DNA from 2 places in the Methylobacterium sp. 1973 genome. Region 1 is predicted to be linked to the other one. Evidence: riboswitches for the same ligand, from Rfam matches in the RefSeq annotation. Region 1 holds a riboswitch; the other holds the start of a gene.

Region 1 (4,679 bases):
ATCGCGATCCCGTGGTTCGACACCAACACCCGCACCATGCGCGAGACCGAGATCCCGGCCCGGCAGATCGGCGGCGGCCTGCCCGACCGGGAGACCGACCGGGCGCCCCCCGCGATCCCCTCGCCGCTCGTGGTCGCCGCCTCGGCGCTGGCCGCCTTCGGGCTGGGCTTGGCGCTGATCGGCTTCGGCCTTGGCCGGCCCTCCTTGCGCCTGTCTCGCCCGACCCGGCGCGCGCTGCAGGCGGCGGCCCGTTCCGGAGATCCCGCCGGGTTCCGCGCGGTCCTGGATACGGCGATGCGGGAAGCGCCGGATCTGGCTCGCATCTGGCAGGCGCGGCCCGGTCTTGTCGCATCCTTCGCGGCTCTCGACCGGTCGGTGTTCGGCGCATCGGGCGCGCCGGTCCCGGACCTGAGGGCATTGGCCAACGCCCTGTCCCGGTCCGAACCGGTCGCCGCTGCTGCGCGGGAACCGGACCGGCTCGCCCCCCTCGACGGTCCGGCCCGCTGACTGATCGTCGGCTTGTGAACGCGCCTCCGGGAACGGCGCGCCGCATGGCGGCTTGGGCTGCCGGCGCTGATCGCCACCGGAGATTTCGTTCATGCCCGCGATCCTGAACAGACCCGCATGTGCGCTGGCCGCGATGCTCGTCCTCGGCCTGGTCGTCCCCACCGCGCTGCCGTCGGCGGCCTTCGCCCGGTCCTCCGGCACCGAGCGCACGCTGAAGATGGTCGACACCGACAAGGACGGCACGATCGATCTGGCCGAGGCCCAGGCCGCGGCCGGCAAGGTCTTCGACGCCGCCGAGACCGACAAGGACGGGACCGTCGACGCCAAGGAGCTGAAGGGCCGGGTCAGCAAGACGGACCTGAAGGCCGCCGACACCGACAACGACGGCACCCTCGACCGCAAGGAATACCTCGCCCTGGTCGAGCAGCGCTTCAAGGCGGCCGATCCCGACAAGGACGGCACGCTCGACGCCAAGGAACTCAAGACCCCGGCCGGACGCAGCCTGCTGCAGCTCCTGAAATAGGCGCGGATCCCGGAGACCCGCCGTTGCACAGTCCATGAGCAAGTATTATTCCTGTGCAACGGCTCAAGTTCTGGGCAGGCATCAATATTTTGCACTATCTTGCTTCATCTGAATTGGCCTCGTAGGTTTCGGTCATCCGGGCGGCAAAGCATCGGATGAACCACCAGGGAGGAGCGCGATGGCACGCGCCAACGAGGTCAAGGACAGGTTCCGCGCGCGGCTGCAGGAGGCGGATGCCCGCAGCAACGACTTCCGCAAGAAACTCCTGGAGGAAGGCGCCCGGGCGCTGGAGCCGGTGGTCGGCGTCCTGAACCTCATGGCCGAGGTGCTCAACGAGGAGGACAACGTCCACGGCAGCATCACCGGCCTCGAGGCCAAGATCGATCAGGACAACTTCATCAGCCTCTGCGCGCGGCTGCGCGGGACCGACACCGAGCAGAAGATCAAGATCAAGTACGGTCCGGAACTCGGCGGCAGCAACTACATCTCGGTCTCGGGCCTGAACCAGCGCTACAACGAGCGCCTCGTGCCGGGGGCTGCGAGCTGCGCCATCGGCCGGACCGTCGGCAGCGACATCCAGCTCGACGAGCACCGGGGCGACGAGCTGGCCGAGGTGGTCCGCGAGGTGGTCGAGGATTTCTATGCCGCCCAGATCGAGCAGCGCAGCCACTTCGCCTACGCTCGCTGAGCCTTGCGGCTTCGCCGATCGATCCAGCACGGTGGGTTCATGACAGGGCGCGGGTCCGCTCTCGCACGGGAGGGGACCCGCGCCGATCCGAACCGATCTGTGAACCCGCCGCGCCCCCCCGACCCACCAGCGCGGGAGCCGGAAAACCGGATTCCCCTTCCCGGCATCCTGCGCTAAGCCTGTCCCGATGGGGATGGAGCGCCCCGACAACCGCCCGACTCGGAGGCCGGGCTGATGGCTCCTACCGCACGGGCGCGCCTCAGCCGTCCGCGGTGGGGCCGTGCGCCGAAGCCGCGACAGGACGTGGCTGCCCGACCGAACAGGAAGGGCCGGCATGATCAACACCCTCATCGTCGTTGTCGGAGCCGGGCTCGGGGGCGGGTGCCGCCACGGGATCAACGTGGCGGTCGCCCGGCTGCTGCCGGGCCTCGGCTTCCCACTGGCCACGCTGATCATCAACGTGCTGGGCTCGTTCCTGATGGGCGTGCTCGCCGAGGGCTTCGCCCTGCGCGGCGCGGCGGGTCACCCGGCACGGCTGTTCCTGACCACGGGCGTGCTCGGCGGCTTCACCACCTTCTCGACCTTCTCCCTCGACGCGATCAGCCTGTACCACCGGGGCGAGACCGCCGCCGCCGCCCTCTACGTTGGGGCCTCGGTGGCGACCGGTCTGATCGGGCTGGTGGCGGGCCTCACCCTGGTGCGGGCGGTCCTGAGCGGCAGCTGAGGCCGTCCCGGCTTCAAAAGGGCTGCGACCTCTTGCGGATCCGGGGCGGAGCCCGGGTCGTTCAGGGGCTCCGCCCCCGGACCCCGCCAAAGGGCTGAGCCCTTCGGAAACCCCTCTCAATCCGCGATGAACTTCAGCCGGTGGTCGCGGTAGAGGTCGACGATCGCCGCCGCGGTCTCCTCGATGGAGCGGCGCGTCACGTCGATGGTCGGCCAGCGGTTCCGGGTGAACAGCCGGCGGGAGGCGGTGATCTCGTCCGCCACCGCCGAGCGGTCGACGTAGAGGGACGATTCGTCGGCGTTGAGGCTGGAGAGCCGGTTCTGGCGGATCTGCACGATCCGCTCCGGCGAGGCGAACAGCCCGACCACCAGGGGCTTGCGGGCGCGCTCGATCGCCGGCGGCAGCGGCATGCCCGGCACCAGCGGCAGGTTGGTGGTCTTGAGGCCGCGATTGGCGAGGTAGATCGAGGTCGGCGTCTTCGAGGTCCGGCTGACGCCGAGCAGGATGACGTCCGCGTCCTCGAGATCCTCCGGCAGGTTGCCGTCGTCGTGGGCCAGGGTGAAGTTCATCGCGTCGATGCGCTTGAAGTACTCGGCGTTCAGCATGTGCTGGGCGCCGGGCCGGGCTGTGGTCTCGGCGCCGAGATAGGCGCGCAGCAGGTCGTGGACCGGCCGCAGCACCGACAGGCAGGGCGAGCCGGTCTCCCGGGCGACCTCCTCCAGCCGCTCGCCGAGGTCGCCCCCCACCAGGGTGTAGAGGACGAGACCCGGCGCCGCCCGGATCTCCGAGATCACCCGGTCGAGCTGCGCGGCCGAGCGCACCAGCGGATAGACGTGCTCGATCGCCGACACGCCCTCGTACTGCGCGGCCGCCGCGCGCCCGACATTGATCAGCGTCTCGCCGGTGGAGTCGGAGACGAGGTGGAGGTGGAAGTAGCTGCGGCCCATTCCGATCGCCTCTGCGGTCGCCTTTCGCGGCGCCCACGTTGTCCACCGCCGGCCGCCAGGGGAGTCGATGAGTGTGGATAGGATGCCCCGCCGGGCCGGTCCAGGGCGATACCGGTGCGCGCTATCGACTCCGCCGTTCACAGGCAGACGATCGGGGCGCATGGATTCCGCCTCACTGGGAGAATCCGGGACGCGTCCGGGGTCCGCACACGACTCGGCGTTGCCAAGGCGCTGTCGGATCTGGTCGTTCTCGCAAGATGGAGCAAATCCTTTAAAGCCTCGTTAACGGCGCGGCGCCGGGGACCGCCTGTGGACGCTTTTGTGCCCCCGTGATTCGGCCCCCCAAGAGAAAAAACAGAGTCCTAGATTCTCTCTTTTCTTTTCGAAGGGGCCTGTGTGGGGATCGGCGCGCCTCGACTCGACAGGAGGCCCGCCGACGGGCATGCGGGATGACGGATACGGGATGGGAACGACGATGACGGGGACGGAGCGCAAGTCCGAGCGGAAGGTGCTGCGCGTCCTCGACGGGGAGGCGATCGGTCCGCCCCCCGCCTGGATGATGCGGCAGGCCGGCCGCTACCTGCCGGAATACCGGGCGACCCGGGCCGAGGCCGGCTCGTTCCTCGACCTCTGCTACAGCCCCGACTTCGCCGTCGAGGTGACGCTCCAGCCGATCCGGCGGTTCGGCTTCGATGCCGCGATCCTGTTCTCGGACATCCTGGTCGTGCCCCATGCGCTCGGTCAGGACGTGCGCTTCGTGGAGGGCGAGGGGCCGCGCCTCGATCCCCTCGACGGCCGGGAGGCCTTTTCGAAGCTGCGCGAGGCCGGCGACCCGGCGGTGATGACCCATCTCGCACCGGTCTTCGAGACGGTGACCCGGCTGCGCGCGGAACTGCCCGGCGAGACCACGCTGCTCGGCTTCTGCGGCGCCCCCTGGACGGTGGCGAGCTACATGATCGGCGGTCGCGGCACCCCGGACCTCGCCCCCGCGCGGGCGCTGGCCGAGGGCGACACGACGCTGGTGGACGCGCTGATCGACCGCCTCGTCACGGTGCAGACCGATTACCTCGTGCGCCAGCTCGAGGCCGGCGCCGACGCCGTGCAGATCTTCGAGTCCCATGCCGGCACGCTGCCCCTCGCCGTGCCGACCTCCGACGGCACCGTCGAGCCCGTCGGCGACGTGGCGGAGAGCGCCCTGCCGGGCGCGCCCGCGGCGGACGCCCTCACCCGCTGGTCCCTGCAGCCGATCGCCCGGATGGTGGCGGGCGTCCGCGCCCGGGTGCCGGGCGC
Region 2 (4,679 bases), 180 kb from region 1:
GAGCAGCACGCCGAGCAGCGGGAACGCCGCCCGGAACACCAGCGGATCGCGGATCGCGTCGGCCGGGCGTTCGAGGGCATCGACCGGGTAGGCTTCCGGCACGTCGCGCCGGAAATAGGCCCACAGCACCAGCAGCGTCGCCGCCAGGGACACCAGGTTCACCGGCACCATCACGGCGGCGTACCGGCCGAAGGTCACGGCGAAGAAGTTGGCGGAGACGATGTTGACCAGGTTGGAGATCACCAGCGGCAGGGAGGTGCTGTCCGCCACGAACCCGCAGGCGACGATGAACGCCAGGGCCGCCGCCGGCTTGAAATCGAGCCGGAGCAGGATCGCCAGCACGATCGGCGTCAGCAGCAGCGCCGCGCCGTCGTTGGCGAACACCGCCGCGATGGCCGCGCCGAGGAGCACGACCAGCGGGAACAGCCGCCGGCCCCGGCCGCCGCCCCAGCGGGCGATGTGCAGGGCCGCCCAATGGAAGAACCCGGCCTCATCGAGCAGCAGGGAGAGGATGATGAGCGCCACGAAGGTGAACGTGGCGTCCCAGACGACATGCCAGACCACCGGAATGTCGCCCGGATGGATCACGCCCGCGGCGAGAGCGACCCCCGCGCCGGCCAGTGCGCTCCATCCGATCCCGAGGCCCCTGGGCTGCCAGATGACGAACACGAGGGTGGCAAGGAAAATGGCGAGCGCGAGCATCCGGGCGTTTTCGTCTTATGGATCGGTGTGAGGCTCAAGCCGTGGCGACGCGGCGGCCGTGCTCGTCCACGACCCGCTCACCGTCTTCCTTGACGAACTCGCCCTGCTGCACCGGCAGAAGATCGAGCACGGCTTCCGACGGTCGGCACAGGCGCACGCCCTTGGGCGTGACCACCAGCGGGCGGTTGAGGAGGATCGGGTGCGCCGCGATGGCGTCCAGGAGTTGCGCATCCGTCAGCGCGGGATCGCCGAGGTTCAGCTCCGCGAACGGCGTGCCGCTCTCCCGCAGCACCGCACGCACCGACAGACCGGCGCGGGCCAGGAGCTGCACCAGCAGCGCCCGCGCGGGCGGGGTTTTGAGGTATTCGATCACGTGCGGCTCGATGCCGGCGTTGCGGATCATCGCGAGGGTGTTGCGGGACGTGCCGCATTCGGGGTTGTGGTAGATCACGACGTCGAACGGCTCAGGCATGGGCGGTCTCTCCAAGGGCGGGGCAGCAGGGTGCCAGGGCGGCCATCGCCGGGGTGCAGACCTCCGGGCGGCCCTGGCAGCAATCTTTCATCAGGAAGGCGATCAGGCCGGACAGCGCCGGGTAGGCGGCGCTGTAGATGATCGAGCGGCCCGCGCGCCGCGAGGCGACCAGGCCCGCGTGGCTCAGTTCCTTGAGATGATGGGACACGGTGGCGGCGGAGACGCCCACCGCCTCGGCCAGCACGCCGGAGGCCAGCCCGTCCGGGCCGGCGGTCACGAGCACCCGCACCAGGCGCAGACGGTGCTCCTGGGCGAGGGCCGCGAAGGCGGCGAGGGCTTGCGGCTCGTCCATATTCGTTACAATCTTCAAATCACTCTTTGAACGTACAAGAAAGCTGAACCTTGGACAAGCCGCGCCAGCCTTTCACCGATGGCCTGCCGAACTTGAGCGCCGCGCATTTCGTGGTGCCGACCCGCGCGCGCCTGGAGGCGGTCAAGCCGCTCACCCACGCCCCCCGGTTCCTGATCCTCTACGGCTCCCTGCGGGAGCGCTCGTTCAGCCGCTTCCTCGCCTACGAGGCCGCCCGGCTCCTGGAAGCCATGGGCGGCGAGGTGCGGATCTACGACGCGCACGGCCTGCCCCTGCCCGACGACACGACCGCCGATCATCCGAAGGTGCAGGAGCTGCGCGACCTCTCGATCTGGTCCGAGGGCCAAGTGTGGGTGTCGCCGGAGCGGCACGGCACGCTGACCGGCGTGATGAAAAGCCAGATCGACTGGCTGCCGCTCTCCGAAGGCAGCGTGCGGCCGACCCAGGGCCGCACGCTGGCCGTGATGCAGGTGTCCGGCGGCTCGCAGAGCTTCAACGCCGTGAACAGCCTGCGGATTCTCGGCCGCTGGATGCGGATGATCACGATCCCGAACCAGTCGTCGGTCCCGATGGCCTACAAGGAGTTCGACGAGGCCGGCCGGATGAAGCCGGGGCCGCTCTACGAGCGCGTCGTGGACGTGTGCGAGGAGCTGATGAAGTTCACGCTGCTGACCCGGGAGCGGGCCGACGACCTCGTCGACCGCTACAGCGAGCGGAAGGAGCGCGCGCCGGAGCGGCTGAGCGCCGTGGCCGCCGACATCGGCTTTGTGAAGCGCTGAGACACCCCGCCGCCGATGCGACCGTCCACGCGGGCGCCGTCGTGATCGCGGCGGCGACCGGCCGCCCGTGGGTCAGGTCTGTGCGAGACCAGGGTCCCAGCGCCCCGAGGGTCGACCGGATCCGCTGTCTCCGCGTCCACCCTCGGGGGAGCGACGGGTTCGCCCCGCCCGCACGCCGCAGGCCTGCACGAAGGGCCTTGACGAAGGGCCTTGACGCGGTTCGGAGGGGTCCCGTATCTCTTGAGGACGGCAATGGTGTCTGCCGGGCCATCAAGGCCGAACCGCCGTCAGGCTGATGACTCCTACTTCTTGCGATCCCGCAAAGTCTTGCGGCGTCGCATCAAGGGGATGTCATGCCTGCAACCTTCCGAAATCTGTTCACACGCTTCAACGTAGCGGCCTTTGTCCGCACGCGGCACGATCATGCCGTCTCGGTCGCGCGCTGGATCCTGGTTCTGCTGCCCATGGCCGCCGCCGTGGGCTCCCTGTGCGCGGCCTTCCTCTGGAGCCTCGATGCGGCCACCCGGGCGCGCTTCGCCTATCCCGGGCTGCTGTTTCTCCTGCCGCTCGGCGGCTTGGCTATCGGGCTGCTCTACCATCGCTTCGGCCAATCCGTGGAGGGCGGCAACAACCTCATCGTCGAGCAGATCCATGTGCCCGGGGGCGGCGTGCCCCTGCGCATGGCGCCGCTGATCTTCCTCGGCACGGTGGTCACGCATCTGTTCGGCGGATCGGCGGGCCGCGAAGGCACGGCCGTCCAACTGGGCGGCAGCCTCGCAAGCGCCTTCGGCAAGGCGGTCCGCCTGGATGCGCCGAGCTTCCGGATCATGCTGATGGCCGGGATCGCCGCGGGGTTCGGCGCCGTCTTCGGTACGCCACTGGCCGGCGCGGTCTTCGCGCTCGAGGTCCTCGCTGTCGGACGCGTCGAATATGCGGCCCTCGTGCCCTGCCTCGTCGCGGCCGTGGTCGGCGACTGGACCTGTCAGCTGTGGGGCATCGAACACGGGGTCTACCGTATCGACGACCACGCCGGAGCCGTCGGCACGCACATGGTCGAGCCGCTGCTCCTGGCCAAGGTCGCGGTGGCAGGCGTGGCCTTCGGACTGGCCGGCCTGGTGTTCGCCGAGGCGAACCACATGCTCGGCGGATGGTGCAAGCGGGTCATCGCCTTCGCGCCCCTCCGCCCCGTGGCGGGCGGCCTCGCGGTGATCGCCCTGGTCTACCTCTGTGGCACGCGGGATTACCTGGGACTGGGCGTCTGGTCGGCGGATCCGCACGGGCTGACCATTGCCCGCTTCTTCGGTCCGGAGGTGCATCCCTGGAGCTGGGCGCTCAAGATGCTGTTCACGGTCGTCACCCTGAGCGCCGGGTTCAAGGGCGGCGAGGTCACGCCGCTGTTCTTCATCGGCGCGGCCCTCGGCAACGCACTGGCCGGGGTGCTGGGGGCGCCGGTGGATCTCCTGGCCGGCCTCGGGTTCGTCGCCGTGTTTGCCGGAGCGGCCAACACGCCGCTGGCCTGCACGCTCATGGGTATCGAGCTGTTCGGCGCCACGCACGGCGTCTACATCGCGACCGCCTGCTTCCTGGCCTACCTGTGCTCCGGGCACAGCGGCATCTACCTGTCCCAGCGCATCGCCGTCCCGAAGGTTTCCGTGGGCACCCTGCCGCCGGACGCCACCCTGCGCCATGCACGCACGCACCGCGCGGCCCGGCTGACCGCGCCGGCCCCCGTGTCGGCCCCCGACAGATAGGTGCGCCCCAGGGCTTCGACGCGTCCGGTCGTCCCGGCCGGGATCGGGACGGTGCGGGCATCTCAATGACGTGCGCCGACAGGGCTCGACCACGCCAAGCCCGTTCCTGGGGGGCTCCAGGCCCCTCTGCGGGGAACGGGTCGTGCAGGCGAAGGCCGACGGCCTGCTCAAGGCCGTCGGCCGACGACGCCCCGGTCTCAATGGGCGCCACACGCCCCCCGCAATCCGCGCTCTGCCCCTGCACCGCCGTCGGGCCGGCCCGCAAGCGGCGGAGCCGGCCCGCGCCGGGAGGGCGGACCGGGAGGATCCGGCCAGGGGCTCGTCAGGCGGCGCGGACGGTTGCGAGGAAGCGGGCGACCTCGGCACCGAGATGCTCGGACTGGCGCGAGAGTTCGGAGGCGGAGGCGAGCACTTGGCTGGCCGCGGCGCCGGTCTCCTCGGAGGCCTGCGCGACGCCCGCGATGGTGCCGGTCACCGCGGTGGTGCCGGTCGAGGCCTGCGCCACGTTGCGCACGATCTCCTGCGTCGCCGCCCCCTGCTGCTCCACCGCCGCGGCGATCGAGGTCGCCACGCCGTCGATCTCCCGGATCCGCCCGGTGATCCCG

The links. Region 1 has a riboswitch for fluoride ahead of crcB (fluoride efflux transporter CrcB). Riboswitches for the same ligand answer to the same signal wherever they lie in the genome.
Region 2: it holds a riboswitch for fluoride, as region 1 does, so the genes downstream of both, ABIC70_RS15750 (voltage-gated chloride channel family protein) here and crcB (fluoride efflux transporter CrcB) in region 1, are expected to answer to the same signal.

What each region holds. Positions count from the first base shown of each region.
Region 1 covers NZ_JBEPLA010000007.1:8,890-13,568, forward strand. Annotated here, with positions in the region: gene ABIC70_RS14885 (hypothetical protein) at 1-507, shown strand, start outside; gene lanM (lanmodulin LanM) at 599-1,030, shown strand; gene ABIC70_RS14895 (hypothetical protein) at 1,209-1,718, shown strand; fluoride riboswitch at 1,899-1,969, shown strand; gene crcB (fluoride efflux transporter CrcB) at 2,053-2,442, shown strand; gene ABIC70_RS14905 (pyruvate, water dikinase regulatory protein) at 2,559-3,389, opposite strand; gene ABIC70_RS14910 (uroporphyrinogen decarboxylase) at 3,853-4,679, shown strand, end outside.
Region 2 covers NZ_JBEPLA010000007.1:192,610-197,288, reverse strand. Annotated here, with positions in the region: gene ABIC70_RS15770 (arsenic transporter) at 1-702, opposite strand, end outside; gene arsC (arsenate reductase (glutaredoxin)) at 737-1,174, opposite strand; gene ABIC70_RS15760 (ArsR/SmtB family transcription factor) at 1,167-1,526, opposite strand; gene arsH (arsenical resistance protein ArsH) at 1,577-2,323, shown strand; fluoride riboswitch at 2,563-2,635, shown strand; gene ABIC70_RS15750 (voltage-gated chloride channel family protein) at 2,677-4,074, shown strand; gene ABIC70_RS15745 (methyl-accepting chemotaxis protein) at 4,397-4,679, opposite strand, start outside.